DNA from 3 places in the Faecalibacterium sp. i21-0019-B1 genome. Region 2 is predicted to be linked to each of the others. Evidence: predicted binding sites of a transcription regulator. Region 2 holds the regulator's gene; each other region holds the start of a gene.

Region 1 (4,978 bases), 730 kb from region 2:
CCACCGCCAGCAGAAGCGGCCGTTGATGCGGACCATGCGTTGCTCGATGCAGACCTCGTTATCCTCCCGCACATAGCGGTCATCTGCACGGTTGCGAATGTGGATAAACTTCATACGAACCCTCCTTTACCGTGCCTCTGCGACGCTCTCGTAGCCCCAGCAGAAAACCCTGCGACCCATCTTCTCGCAGCGGGATTTCAACTCTCTCGCTGCGCTGTCGGCGGAGCTGATGCTCTTGTAACCGCACTCCACAACAGAACCGGCCGGAACCTTGCTCCCAAACGTGGAGCCGTTCTTTCCGGCGTACATCTTGAACTGGTTACCCGTCCAAGGCTCCTCGGCCTTGACGAACCCGAAATACCTTACCTGCGTCATAACGCGCACCTCCTTAATCTCTGTTCTCACGCTTCCACATGAGGAAGTTCTGGTAATCATCTTGACCCATCGAGACCGGCTTGCTCGTGTTGATGAAATCGGGGCAACCGAAGCAGACGAGCTCGTCCGGATTGCTGCGGGTCTGCGTCAGGACTTTGGCAGGAACGCCGGTCATCTGGAACTTTTCGGACGGGACGCCCGGAACCTCGATGCGCCGGAGCAGCATATTGAAGTCGTAGTACCAGTCGAGATTCATGTACCGCTCCTCGCTGTCCGTGCTCTCGATTTCCTTGATGTACTCGGCCAGAGCACCGCGCACATCAAGACGAACCGGAGCGACGCTGTCGTCGTAGCTGTCGTAGAGGGTGATGGTCTCGGCCTTGCCGAAACGAACGGTCAAGGCGGCAACGCTGCCGGTGTACTTGTAGAGCTCCATAAAAAACCTCCTACCCGAAACGGGTCTTATTGCTTGCTTAACGTCCCTAAAAGGGACACACGAAAGCAAAAAAATTAAGCAACCTCGACCATACCGGCCAGACCGTAGAGGAGCTCGTGGTCCTCAAAGGAGATGCGCTCTTCCTCGAACGCACGGTCAATCTGCCAGTAGCAATCGTCGCGGTCGTTCTCGGTCTTAATGGCGGAGATAGCTTTCACGATTTTCTTGAACATATTCTTATCCTCCTACCCGTTTTGGGTCATAGCGTTTTCTTGCACCTTCATTATAGACCCTAAAAGGGACAATGTCAAGTAAAATCTGGCAATTTGTGGCAAAAAGTTTTCAAGAATGACGCTTTTTGCGGCATTATGCCCGAAACCGCAGCAGAGCAGAAAGAAAGCAGGAGCCCGGAGGTCCCTGCTGATATAGTTATCCTGTTTGTTCTAATGAATTTGACCACAACAATTACAAGCACAAGGATTTTCCGCTGCTGAGCGAGAAATCGCACTTCACCGATGACACGGTCATGACAGTCGCGGTGGCACGGGGCTTGATGGCAGGGCAGGGAGATGCACAGAAAACCTTTGCCGAGGTGCAGCACGAAATGCGGCGCTGGGGCAGGGCATACCCTCATGCCGGTTACGGCGGGATGTTCCGCCGGTGGCTGCACGCAGAAAATCCGAATCCCTATGGCAGTTTCGGTAACGGCTCGGCTATGCGGATGTCGGCAGCGGGCTGGCTGTTCGATACGCTGGACAAAACGTTGGAAATGGCAAAAGTGACCGCTGAAGTCACCCACAACCACCCGGAGGGCATCAAAGGCGCGCAGGCCACGGCGGCAGTGATTTTTCTGGCCCGTACCGGCCACAGCAAGCCGGAGATCAAACAATATGTGGAGCAGACCTTCGGTTATGACCTAAACCGTACCTGCGATGAAATTCGGCCGACCTATCATCATGTGGAGACCTGTCAGGAAACTGTGCCGGAAGCCATCATCGCTTTTCTGGAAAGCGTCAGTTTTGAGGATGCACTTCGCAATGCAGTTTCTCTGGGCGGCGACAGCGACACTCTTGCCTGCATCACCGGCGGCATTGCCGAAGCCTTTTACGGGATGCCGCAGAAACTGCGGGACGAGACTTTGAAACGTCTGCCGGAGGATATCCGGGAAGGATATGAGCTGTTGTGCTTCATGATTGCCAAGATGATATAAAATGCGATGATGCGACTGAATTTTGAAAAGATTGCATAGGATTTTATAAAAGTATTATTCTTTCATGAATTTTAGCACTCTTCTATTGACACTGCTAATGAACGGTGCTATAACAGTGGCGTGCTCAGGAGGAAGGGCAAGAGGAGAGCCGCTAGGCTCCCCGGAAAGCCTTTCCGAGTGGACGCTTCAGATTTTTTGCCCCGACCCGAACGCCGGGATTGGAGGAATGATTTATGCTTATGCCGACTGTTTTCCATGAAAACCTGTTCGATGATTTCTTCGATCCGTTCTGGAATGACGCTGCACTGGAACGTGCTATGAACCGTGAGGCTCGTGGCGCCTTTGGCAAGCGTGGTGCAAACATGATGAAGACCGATGTCAAACAGACGGACAATGGCTACGAAGTAGCTGTTGACCTGCCGGGCTGCAAGAAGGAAGACGTCCAGATGGATCTGAACGACGGCTACCTGACCATTCAGGCAGTGCGCAGCCACAGCAACGATGAAAAGGATAAGAAGGGCCGCTATCTGCGGCGCGAATCCTTCTCCGGCACCTGCGCGCGCAGTTTCTACGTGGGCGATGTGAAGAAGGAAGACATCCACGCAAAGTTCGAGGATGGCGTCCTGCACGTCGAGCTGCCTGCTCCTCAGCAGACGAAGGCTTTGCCTGAGAACCCGAATCTGATTGCAATCGAGTAAAACGCCGGTCATGTGCGCCAAAGCACAACGCACATAAGATGCCCCCGGAGAGCCGCAACAAGCCCTCCGGGGGCATTTTTGTTTCGCTATCTTTTCCGCAAGGGAAAATCATGGTATACTGAGAACAGCAACTCGGAATTTATGGAGGTACTTCACTATGGAATACAAACGCTTTGGCGGTAAGCTCCTTGTCCGCATCGACAAAGATGAGGAGATCGGTGAAACAAATTTGATTTTAGGGGGACAAAGATGAGTGATGTAAAAGGAAAGACCGGCGCAGTCCTGAGGGAGACGGCAGTCCTGACCGGGGCGGTGGCGATCATTGCGGCGGGCGTTTTCTTTTTTCTGGTGCCGAGCCATACATCCGTCAGCAGCATTTCCGGCCTTGGCATCGTGCTGTCCAATTTTGTGCCGCTGCCCTTGTCGGTCATTACGATGATCCTGAACGTCGTGCTTCTCATCATCGGGTTCTTTACCTGCGGCAGAGAATTTGGCGCAAAGACCGTATACACCAGTGTGCTGCTGCCGGTGTTTCTGGGGCTGTTTGAAAAGCTGTTCCCGGAGCTCGGCTCGATGACCGGCAGTCAGGAGCTGGACGTGCTGTGCTATATTCTGGTGGTCAGCATCGGGCTGAGTATTTTGTTCAACCGCAATGCATCCTCCGGCGGGCTGGATATCGTGGCAAAGATCATGAACAAGTACCTGCACATGGAATTGGGAAAAGCCATGTCTCTGTCGGGAATGTGTGTGGCGCTTTCCGCGGCCCTGGTCTACGATAAAAAGACCGTGGTGCTGAGTATCCTCGGTACTTACTTCAACGGCATCGTGCTGGACCATTTCATCTTTGATAACAGCATCAAACGCCGCGTCTGCATCATCACCGAAAAAGAGGAGGCGCTGCGTCAGTTCATCCTCCATGACCTGCACAGCGGTGCGACCATGTACGAGGCCATCGGTGCATACAATCTGGAAAAGCACAACGAGATCATTACCATCGTGGACAAGAGCGAATATCAGAAGCTGATGAACTTTATCAACCGGGAAGACCCCAAGGCTTTTGTTACCATTTACAATGTATCCAGCATGCAGTATCAGCCCAAGATCTGATCGGCGGAGAGCTGCCGCAAAGGGCGGGCCTTTTGCGGCTTGCTCTTTGCCATAGCTGCGTGGTATACTCCGTTCGGAAAGATCAAAGCGCATGGAGGTAAAAAGCATGCTGACCTATACCTATGTTTCAGAGGGAACGTTTGCCCTGATGGAAAAACCAAAGCCGGTGCTGCAGCACGAGCGGGACGCCATTGTAAAGGTGACCCTTGCCAGCATCTGCTCCAGCGATCTGCACATCAAGCACGGCAGCGTGCCCCGGGCGGTGCCCGGCATCACGGTAGGGCACGAGATGGTGGGCATCGTAGAAGAAGTGGGCAGTGCGGTGACCAATGTGAAACCCGGCGACCGGGTGACGGTGAACGTGGAGACCTTCTGCGGAGAGTGCTTTTTCTGCAAAAAAGGCTTTGTGAACAACTGCACCGATCAAAACGGCGGCTGGGCGCTGGGCTGCCGCATCGACGGCGGGCAGGCCGAGTATGTCCGGGTGCCCTTTGCGGATCAGGGACTGAACAAGATCCCGGACGGCGTTACCGATCGGCAGGCGCTGCTGGTGGGCGATGTGCTGGCCACCGGCTTTTGGGCGGCACGCATCTCGGAAATCACCCCCGAGGATACCGTGCTGATCCTCGGTGCAGGGCCGACCGGCATCTGCACGCTGCTGTGCGTCATGCTGCACAGCCCCAAGCGCGTCATCGTCTGTGAAAAGGACGCAAGCCGCCTGCAGTTCATCCGTCAGCACTACCCGCAGGTGCTCACGGTGCAGCCGGAGGACTGCGCCACCTTTGTGCGCGCCAACAGCGACCACGGCGGGGCAGATGTGGTGCTGGAAGTGGCAGGGGCGGACACTACCTTCCGGCTGGCGTGGGAGTGCGCAAGGCCCAACGCCATCGTGACCGTGGTGGCACTGTACGACAAGGCACAAACCCTGCCGCTGCCGGAGATGTACGGCAAAAACCTTACCTTCAAGACCGGCGGCGTGGACGGCTGCGATTGTGAAGAAACGCTGCGTCTCATCGCAGAAGGCAAGATCGATACCGAACCGCTCATCACCCACACCTACCCCCTGCGCCGGATCGCAGAGGGCTACGAGCTGTTTGAAAAGAAACGGGACGGCGTGATCAAGGTGGCAGTGGAGTGCTGACGGTCTGCGCC
Region 2 (4,978 bases):
GTGCGGCTTTTTCCTGCTCTTTGCGGGCGCGGGGGCTTTTGGCAGAGCACGGCCTGCTGCAGCATGGCCTGCAGCGCTGCGCCCGGCCACAAGGCCGGAGCCGAACGCCCAGTGCAGGTTAAAACCGCCGCAGCTGCCTGCGCAGTCCAGCGTTTCGCCCACAAAGTAAAGGCCCGGACAGCCCTTGAACTGGAAGTGCTGATCCACCTCCCGCAGGGCCAGCCCGCCGCCGGTGGTCTGGGCCTGCTTCCAGCTGCAGGGGGTCAGCCCCTCAAAGCGCCAGTGCTTGGCGGTGTGGGCCAGCTTCTGCCACTGTGCGGCGGTGAGTACGGCAGGCGCGTCGCTGTCCTGCAGCCCGGCGGCAGACCACACAGTACGGCCCAGCTTCTGGTTCAGCAGGCCCAGCCAGAAGTCAGCGGCGCTGCCCCCTGCCGTCTGGGCGGCGTGGGCCGCAAACAGGCTGGCAAGTGCGGTTTCGTCCACTGCCGGGAAGAGGTCCAGCTCCACAGCAGGAGCCTTGGGGCCGCGGCCCGGGGCCAGCAGGCCGGACAGCTGCATGATGCAGATGCCGGAAAGGCCGTAATCGGTGAACTGTACCTCGCCGTTCTCGCAGGCAAGCACACGGGCACCGTCCAGCAGGGATGCTGCTGCCTTGGCACGGATGCCAGCCAGCGCTTTGCGGGGCTTTGCGCACTGCAGGGCGGTCAGGCAGGGGTACAGCGGCTCCACCCTGCCGCCGCACTGGGCGGCGAACCGGGTGCCAAAGCCGTCGGTGCCGAACTGCGGCCCTGCCTCGCCGCCCATGGCGCAGATGACGGCATCGGCGCGCAGGGTCTCGGTGCTGCCCTCTGCCGTCTCGAACTGCACGGCGTAGCCGCTGCGGCTCTGGCTCAGGGTGCGCACGGTGCAGCCGGTGCGCAGCTGCACATGGTGCTGTGCAAGGTGATGCTCCAGCAGGGCCAGCACGTCCGCCGCCTGATTGGAGTACGGATACACCCGGCCCGCTTCGTCGGTGCGGGTATAAAGCCCCAGCGCACGGAACCAGCGCAGCGGGTCGGCGGTATTTACGGCATCCAGCAGCGGACGAAGTGCTGCCGGGTCGGCAGTGAAATACAGCTCCGGCGCAATGCCGGTGTTATCCAGATTGCAACGGCCATTGCCGGTGGCAAGCAGCTTTTTGCCCGGCTTCGGGTTGCGCTCCAGCACAATGACCTGTGCAGCGGGGGCACTTTGTGCCGCCGCAAGCGCGGCTGCAAGACCGGCGGCACCGCCGCCCAGAATGAGGATGTTCGGCATCCGGACACCTGCCTTTCTCAGTAGAATTTTAGGATCTGTCTTCATAAGCGGGGTGCTGTGCTTATGAAAACGGCTTTTTGTATCATTGTAGCAGAACCCTGCCGGAAACGCAACGAAGAGGCAGCTTTCCGTGCAGGTCTTTTTGCGCGGGGGCAGCAGGTATAAATGGCCCGGCCTGACAGATACTAGTGCTGCAGGCATTTTTAAGGAAACGGAGGAGCAAAAACATGAAAGCAACAGGAATCGTGCGCCGCATCGACGAACTGGGCCGGGTGGTGATCCCCAAGGAAATCCGCCGCACCCAGCGCATCCGCCGCGGCGACCCGCTGGAGATCTTCACCACGGGCGACGGCGAGGTGATCTTTAAAAAGTATTCGCCCATTGGCGAGATGAACGCAGTAGCGGCCCAGTATACCGAGGTGCTCAGCAAAAGCTTTGCGCTGACCGCACTGGTGGCCGACCGCGACCGCATCCTTACGGTGAGCGGCTCCGGCCGGCGGGAGCTGGCCGACCGCAGCATCAGCCAGCCGCTGGAAAAGCTGATGGATGGCCGCAGGCTGTACCAGAGCGAGGGCATTGCCGAAAAGTGCATCCTGCCCTGCGAAGGCTCGCCCCGAGCAGTGCTGTGCGCCGCACCCATCATTGCGGCGGGCGATGTGACCGGCGTGGTGGCCCTGCTGACCGAAGACCGCACGGCCACGCCGGATGCCGCCCAGCTCAAGGCCGTGAATGTGGCGGCGGCATTTCTGGCAAGGCAGATGGAAGAGTAAAGAACATGCCGGAGCGCTTTCCTTACAATAAGGAGGGCGCTTTCTTCGTTTATGACAGAATTATGAATCTTTTAAAACATTTTTCCAAGGGGCTTGACAGCACCGGAAAATTGGCTATAATGGTCTTAGCACTCAGGAACAAGGAGTGCTAAACAAACAAAGCGAACGCAAAAAGGAGGCAGGCGCTATGACGATGGATGCACGCAAGCAGCGAGTCTTGCAGGCGATCGTGGCGCTGTATGGTCTCGAAGGCGAGCCCGTTGGCAGCAGCGTGCTGGCAAACTACTTTGACATGGCAGTTTCCAGCGCAACGCTTCGCAATGAGATGGCGGCGCTGACAAAGCTGGGTCTGCTGGAGCAGCCCCACACCAGCGCGGGCCGTGTGCCCAGCGCCAAGGGCTACCGTTACTACCTTGATAATCTGCTGACCGACGATCAGCCGCTGGATCGTGTGAGCCGCGCCCGTGTGGATGCGGTGTTCGCAAGCCTCGACCATGAGCCGGAAAAGCTGGCCGCAGGTGCCGCCAAGGCGCTGGCCGCCATCAGCGGCTGCACCGCCGCCATCAGCACCCCTTGTGCCGAAGACCTGTGCATCGCCCACTATGAAGTGGTTCAGGTGGGCCGCAGCGCAGCGGCTGTGCTGGCCGTTACCACGGCCGGTTACGTTCGTACCCGTGTGGCACGGGTGCGCACCGGTCTTTCCCGCGAGAATGCGGCAGCACTTGCCGCACTGCTCAACCGCAACCTTACCTTTGTAGCGCCGGTGGATCTTTCCACCCGGCTGCTGGCAGAGCTGTGCAGCCAGATCGACCCGGAGCTGGTGCCCGTTATCAGTGCAGCGGCTGCCATCCTGCAGGATTCCGTCAAGCCCCACGTATTTCTGGGCGGCGAGCAGTATCTGCTGGACTGGCCCCAGCTGGACGGCAAGGTGGGCGACATCCTCACACTGCTGAACGACGAGGAGCAGGCCGCTGGCCTGATCGCACCTCCGGCAGAACGCAGTGAGAGCGTGCTGCTGGGCGAAGATCTGGAACCGCAGATCCCGGGCCTGTGCATCGTGAGCGACCGGTATCTGGTGGGCGGAGGCCTGTGGGGCTCCATTGCATTGATCGGCCCCACCCGGATGCCCTTCCAGAAGCTGATGCCGCTGCTGCATTACTTTGCAGACCAGCTGGGCGAGGGCATGAGCGGCAAACGAAAAGACACCCCGCAGGCTGCCGCACCCCGGCGGACTGTGATCTATAAGGAGGATCTGGAATGAGCGAAGAAACCAAAAAGACGGCTCCGGCTCAAGAAGCGGAGCAGCCCGAAACGGCTCCCGAGGAAAAGGCCCAGCAGGCAGCACCCGAACAGGAACCTGCTGCTGAAGCTGCCGACCCGAAGGATGACAAGAAGAAGGATGGCGGCTGGTTCAACAAGAAGGCCCGTGAGCTGGAAGCCGTAAAGGCAAAGCTGGATGCTGCCGAAGCCAACGCTGCACAGGCCAAAGACCAGCTGCTGCGCATGGCAGCGGAGTACGAGAACTACCGCAAGCGCTCCACCCGCGAAGCCGACCAGAAGTTCAACGATGGCATTTCCTTTGCGGTGAACCAGATCATTCCCATTCTGGATACGCTGGAGATGGCAGCCAACGCCCCCACCACCGACGAGAACTACAAAAAGGGCGTGACCATGACGCTGGACAAGGCCGCCAAGGCGCTGGATGCTCTCCATGTGGAGGAGATCGAGGCGCTGGGCAAGCCCTTTGACCCCAACTTCATGAATGCAGTGCAGCAGATCCCCGCCCCGGACGGACAGGAGAGCGGCACCGTCATCACGGTCTACCAGAAGGGCTACAAGCTGGGCGATAAGATCGTCCGCCATGCGACCGTTGTAGTGGCCGAATAACAAAGCAGAAACCCGAAAGGGTTTTGAATATAACATCCGCTTACAAACATTTGAGCATCACATAAACAATACGATTTGTTCTTTCGAGAGGAGTTTTCATTATGAGTAAGATCATTGGTATCGACCTTGGTACTACCAACAGCTGCGTGGCTGTCATGGAGGGCGGCGAGCCCGTTGTTATCGCAAACTCTGAGGGTGCACGCACCACCCCGTCTGTGGTGGGCTTCACCAAGACCGGCGACCGTCTGGTGGGTCAGGTGGCAAAGCGTCAGGCCATCACTAACCCTGAGAACACCGTTGCTTCCATCAAGCGCTTCATGGGCACCGACCACAAGGTGACCCTGAATGGCAAGGAGTACACTCCCCAGCAGGTCAGCGCTATGATCCTGCAGAAGCTGAAGGCTGATGCCGAGGCTTATCTGGGCGAGCCTGTTACCGAGGCTGTCATTACCGTTCCTGCATACTTCAACGACAGCCAGCGTCAGGCTACCAAGGACGCAGGCACCATTGCAGGCCTGAACGTCAAGCGTATCATCAACGAGCCTACTGCCGCTTCTCTGGCATATGGCATCGATAAGGAAGAAGACCAGAAGATCATGGTCTACGATCTGGGCGGCGGCACCTTCGATGTGTCCATCATCGAGATGGGCGACGGCGTTACCGAAGTTCTGGCCACCAACGGTGATACCCATCTGGGCGGCGATGACTTCGATGAGCGCATCATCAACTGGATGGCAGATGCCTTCCAGACCGAGAACGGCATCGACCTACGTAAGGACAAGATGGCCGCGCAGCGTTTGAAGGAAGCTGCTGAGAAGGCAAAGATCGAGCTGTCCAGCGCAATGAGCAGCCAGATCAACCTGCCCTTCATCACTGCCGATGCTACCGGCCCCAAGCACTTGGATATGACCCTGACCCGCGCAAAGTTCAACGAGCTGACCGCGGATCTGGTCGATCGCACCATGGGCCCCGTCCGCAAGGCTCTGCAGGATGCAGGCCTGCGTCCCTCTGACCTGAAGAAGGTC
Region 3 (4,978 bases), 150 kb from region 2:
TGCTGAATCTGCTGCCCTCCGGCATCCTGCGTCCGAACGTGGTCTGCGTTATGGGCAACGGCATGGTCATCGACCCGCATCATCTGGACGGCGAGATCAACAAGCTGCGGGAGCAGGGCGTTGAGATCAGCCCGGCAAACCTGAAGATCTCCGACCGTGCAACCATCACCATGCCCTACCATGTGGAGCAGGACGGTCTGGAAGAAGCACGTCTGTCCAAGACCGGCGCACAGTTCGGCTCCACCAAGCGCGGCATTGCCTACGCTTACGGCGACAAGTACATGAAGAAGACCCTGCGCATGGGCGACCTGCTGCATTTGGACGACGCTGTGAAGAAGCGCCTGGTCACCATGGTGGATTCCAAGAATCTGGTCATGGAGGGCAGCTACAACGCAGCTCCCATCAGCGTGGATGAGATGTGGGCATGGCTCGAAAAGTATGCCGCCATCTTCAAGGACTACATCTGCGATGTGGGCCAGTATCTGGCCGATGCAGACGCTGCAGGCAAGAAGGTCCTGTTCGAGGCTCAGCTGGGCGCTCTGCGCGACATCGATTTCGGCATTTACCCCTATACCACCTCTTCCAACGTCATCGGTGCTTACGCTCCCATCGGCGCAGGCATCCCGGGCCACAAGCTGCACAACTCCATCGGCGTGATGAAGGCTTACTCCTCCTGCGTGGGTGACGGCCCCTTCACTGCCGAGCTGGCTATGACCGAAGAGGAAAAGCACGACCTGCGTGAGGCTGGCCACGAGTACGGTGCAGCCACCGGCCGTCCCCGCCGCGTTGGCCCCATCGATCTGGTGGCAAGCCGCTACGGCGTGTTCTGCCAGGGCTGCGATGAAGTTGCTCTGACCCTGCTGGACGTGCTGGACTACATGGAAAAGATCCCCATGGTCACTGCCTACAAGCTGACCGATGGCAGCACCACCACCCGCTTCCCCATGGGCGAAGCTCTGGACACCGCACAGCCCGTGGTGGAGTACCTGCCCGGCTGGCACTGTGATATCACCGCAGCCCGCAAGTGGGAAGACCTGCCCAAGGAAGCACGCGATTACGTGGAATATCTGGAAAAGGCTGTCGGCTGCAAGATCACCTACATCTCTGTGGGTGCCGAGCGTGAGGCTTATATCCACCACGTATGATCCCCTGCAAAGCTCCTGAATGATTCAGAAAAGGAAGCGTCACAGATGTTTGATATCATTACCGACAGCGCATGCGACCTGACGCTGGACACTGCCAAACAGCTCCAAATCGAGGTCGTGCCCTTCTATGTCTCGCTGGACGGCGAGCACTACCGCAAAGAAGGCAAGGAGATCGCCGTGCGGGACTTCTACCAGTTCATGGTGGACAACCCTTCGGCCTACCCCAAAACCAGCCTTGCTTCCATTGAGGACTTTGAGCAGGCATTCCGTGCCCATGCTGCTGCTGGCCGGGATGTGCTGTGTCTGGTGTTCACCAGCAAGATGAGCGGCTGTGTGGGCAGCGCCCGCAATGCCCGGGATCTGGTGCTGGAAGATTTCCCCGATGCCCGCATTGAGGTCATTGACAGCGCGGCGGCTACCGTTACCGAGTCCACCATGGTGGAAAACGCCGTGGCCATGCGGGACGCAGGCTGCACGCTGGACGAGACTGTGACATGGCTGGAAGCAGAGAAAGCTACCAACCAGATCTTCTTCACGGTAGGCAATCTGGACTATCTCATCAAGGGCGGCCGCATCGGCAAGGTGACGGGCCGTGCAGCCAACATGTTGGGCATCAAGCCGATGATCCTGTTCAAGGATGGTGAGATCTTCTCCGGCGGTGTGGCACGCGGCCGACAGAAGAGCTTTGAAAAAGCGCTGGAACAGCTGATGAACTATCTGGATGCCCACGGCGGCACCCCGGACGACTACCGCATCACCGTAGGCTACGGCTACGACGAAGAGGAAGGCAAGCGCCTGTGGATGCAGACCCGCGCGGCCCTGCGTGCAAAGTACCCCGGCGCACAGTGCGAAGTGGGCCTGTTGCAGATCGGCTGCACCATTGCCGTGCACACCGGCCCCTATGCGCTGGGCATGGGCGTGATGCGCCGCTGGAAAAAGCAGGGCTGATATCTTTATATAAAAAGGCAAGACCACCGCACAAACGTTGTGCGGTGGTCTTTTTTTAGCCCCCGCAGGCGCTTTTTTCCTATTTGCAAACTTTTTATGAACCCTATTGACAAAGTGGGAAAACAGGAGTATAGTTTTAGCAGTCGAACAGATAGAGTGCTAAAACAAGTAAAACCAGTTCGGCAGGAGGTGCTTGAAACCGTGAAACAACTGAAGAATAGCCGCTGCTTCCCGTTCGGCAGCATCTCTGCACCGGGCTTTTAGCAGATGACTATCGTGTCCGCTAAAATAAACCTTCCGGTATGAATGGAGGCTTGACTTTATGAATACCAATCAATATACACAGAAAACGCTGGAGGCTCTGCAGGCAGCGCAACAGCTGGCTGTGGAGTACCAGCACAATCAATTGGAACCTGAACATCTGCTGCACGCCCTCGCTTCGCAGGAGCAGGGCCTGATCCCGCAGCTGCTGCAGAAGCTGAATGTTGACCCCGGCAGCTTTGCTGCCGCCGTGGCCGAAAAGCTTTCGGCTCTGCCCCGGGTCTCCGGCTCCGGCCGTGACCCCGACAAGGTCTATATCTCGCAGGCTGCCGATAAGGTGCTCAGCGCCGCCGCCCGAGAAGCCAAGGCCATGAAGGACGACTATATCAGCGTGGAGCATGTGTTCCTTGGTCTGCTGGACGAGCAGACCCAGAACACCACCGAGTTGTTCCGTGCGTTCAGCATCACTAAAGATAAGTTCCTGCAGCAGCTCACAGCAGTGCGCGGCAACCAGCGCGTCACCAACGACAATCCCGAGGAGACCTACAACGCCCTGCAGAAGTATGGTCAGGATCTGGTAGATCTTGCCCGCAAGCAGAAGCTGGACCCCGTCATCGGCCGTGATCAGGAGATCCGCAACGTGATCCGCATCCTGTCCCGTAAGACCAAGAACAACCCCTGCCTGATCGGTGAACCCGGCGTTGGCAAGACCGCCATTGCAGAGGGTCTTGCACAGCGTATCGTGCGCGGCGATGTGCCCGAAAACCTGAAGGACCGCATCGTGTTCAGTCTGGACATGGGCGCTCTGGTGGCCGGTGCAAAGTACCGCGGCGAGTTCGAGGAGCGCCTGAAGAGCGTGCTGAACGAGGTGAAGAAGAGCGAGGGCAAGATTATCCTCTTCATCGATGAGCTGCACACCATCGTGGGTGCCGGCAAGACCGATGGTGCCATGGACGCAGGCAACCTGCTCAAGCCCATGCTGGCCCGGGGCGAGCTGCACTGCATCGGTGCCACCACGCTGGACGAGTACCGCCAGTATATCGAGAAAGACCCCGCTCTGGAGCGCCGCTTCCAGCCGGTACAGGTGGATGAGCCCACCGTGGAGGACACCATCTCCATCCTGCGCGGCCTGAAGGAGCGCTATGAGGTGTTCCACGGCGTGAAGATCAACGACAGCGCCCTGATCGCCGCTGCCACCCTTTCCGACCGCTATATCACGGATCGTTTCCTGCCGGATAAGGCCATCGACCTTGTGGATGAAGCCTGCGCCATGATCAAGACCGAGATGGACAGCATGCCCAGCGAGATGGACGATCTGGCCCACCGCATCACCCAGCTGCAGATCGAGCAGGTGAGCCTGAAAAAGGAGACCGATGCCCTGAGCCAGAGCCGCCTGAAGGATCTGGAAAAGGAGCTGGCCGAGCTGCAGGACAAGTTCCGCAGCATGAAGGCAAAGTGGGAGAACGAGAAGAACGCCATCGGCAAGGTGCAATCCCTGCGTGAGCAGATCGAGCAGACCAATGCCGACATTGAAAAGGCTCAGCGTGAGTACGACCTGAACAAGGCTGCCGAGCTGAAATACGGCAAGCTGCCTCAGCTGCAGAAACAGCTGGAAGAGGAAGAGAAGATCGCCGCCGCCAAGAAGGAGGACAGCCTGCTGCGTGACCGCGTGACCGATGAGGAAATCGCCCGCATCGTGGCCCGCTGGACCGGCATCCCGGTGGAGAAACTGGTGGAGGGTGAGCGCGAGAAGCTGCTGCATCTGGACGATGTGCTGCACCAGCGGGTCATCGGTCAGGACGAGGCTGTGACCAAGGTGAGCGAGGCCATCCTGCGCAGCCGCGCCGGTATCGCCAACCCCAACCGCCCCATCGGCAGCTTCCTGTTCCTCGGCCCCACCGGCGTGGGCAAGACTGAGCTGGCCAAGGCACTGGCACAGGCCCTGTTTGACGACGAGCGCAACATGGTGCGAATCGATATGACCGAGTATATGGAAAAGTTCAGCGTCAGCCGTCTGATCGGCGCGCCTCCGGGATACGTCGGTTACGAAGAGGGCGGCCAGCTGACCGAGGCTGTGCGCCGCAAGCCCTACAGCGTGGTGCTGTTCGATGAGGTGGAAAAAGCCCACCCCGATGTGTTCAACATCCTGCTGCAGGTGCTGGACGATGGCCGCATCACCGACAGTCAGGGCCGCACCGTGGACTTCAAGAATACGGTCATCATCCTCACCTCCAATCTGGGCAGCGACATCATCCTGAACGATCTGGAGCAGCGCCGTGCCAACGGCTCCAACGAGCTGAGCGAGGAAGCAAAGCACCAGATCGACCAACTGCTGAAGAGCAAGTTCCGCCCCGAATTTCTGAACCGTCTGGATGAGATCGTCTACTACAAGAGCCTGACCAAGGACGAGATGCGCAAGATCGTGGATCTGCAGCTGCAGGATCTGCGCAAGCGCATGGACGAGGGCAAGCACCTCAAGCTGGAGGTCACCACCGCTGCCAAGGACTTCATCATCGATTCTGCTTACGACAGCGTCTATGGCGCACGTCCCATCAAGCGGTTCATCCAGAGCCGCGTGGAGACCCTGATTGCCAAGGCCATCATTCAGGGCAGCTATACCGAGG

What was found. Region 2 encodes HrcA, which represses chaperone genes, less so after heat shock. Its sites were predicted from a motif close to TGTTAGCACTCNNNNNNNNNGAGTGCTAACA; they were not measured.
Region 1: a site for HrcA is predicted at 2,091-2,121, ahead of ACGHP1_RS04745 (Hsp20/alpha crystallin family protein). Genes of this name have one in related genera too.
Region 3: a site for HrcA is predicted at 2,228-2,258, ahead of clpB (ATP-dependent chaperone ClpB). Genes of this name have one in related genera too.

What each region holds. Positions count from the first base shown of each region.
Region 1 covers NZ_AP031425.1:967,468-972,445, forward strand. Annotated here, with positions in the region: gene ACGHP1_RS04720 (hypothetical protein) at 1-114, opposite strand, end outside; gene ACGHP1_RS04725 (hypothetical protein) at 127-375, opposite strand; gene ACGHP1_RS04730 (hypothetical protein) at 389-811, opposite strand; gene ACGHP1_RS04735 (hypothetical protein) at 886-1,044, opposite strand; partial or broken gene ACGHP1_RS04740 (ADP-ribosylglycohydrolase family protein) at 1,248-2,021, shown strand; gene ACGHP1_RS04745 (Hsp20/alpha crystallin family protein) at 2,255-2,719, shown strand; gene ACGHP1_RS04750 (YitT family protein) at 2,969-3,826, shown strand; gene ACGHP1_RS04755 (alcohol dehydrogenase) at 3,933-4,967, shown strand.
Region 2 covers NZ_AP031425.1:240,945-245,922, forward strand. Annotated here, with positions in the region: gene ACGHP1_RS01145 (aminoacetone oxidase family FAD-binding enzyme) at 1-1,296, opposite strand, end outside; gene ACGHP1_RS01150 (stage V sporulation T C-terminal domain-containing protein) at 1,524-2,066, shown strand; gene hrcA (heat-inducible transcriptional repressor HrcA) at 2,254-3,327, shown strand; gene ACGHP1_RS01160 (nucleotide exchange factor GrpE) at 3,324-3,953, shown strand; gene dnaK (molecular chaperone DnaK) at 4,055-4,978, shown strand, end outside.
Region 3 covers NZ_AP031425.1:390,345-395,322, forward strand. Annotated here, with positions in the region: gene ACGHP1_RS01875 (adenylosuccinate synthase) at 1-1,145, shown strand, start outside; gene ACGHP1_RS01880 (DegV family protein) at 1,191-2,093, shown strand; gene clpB (ATP-dependent chaperone ClpB) at 2,416-4,978, shown strand, end outside.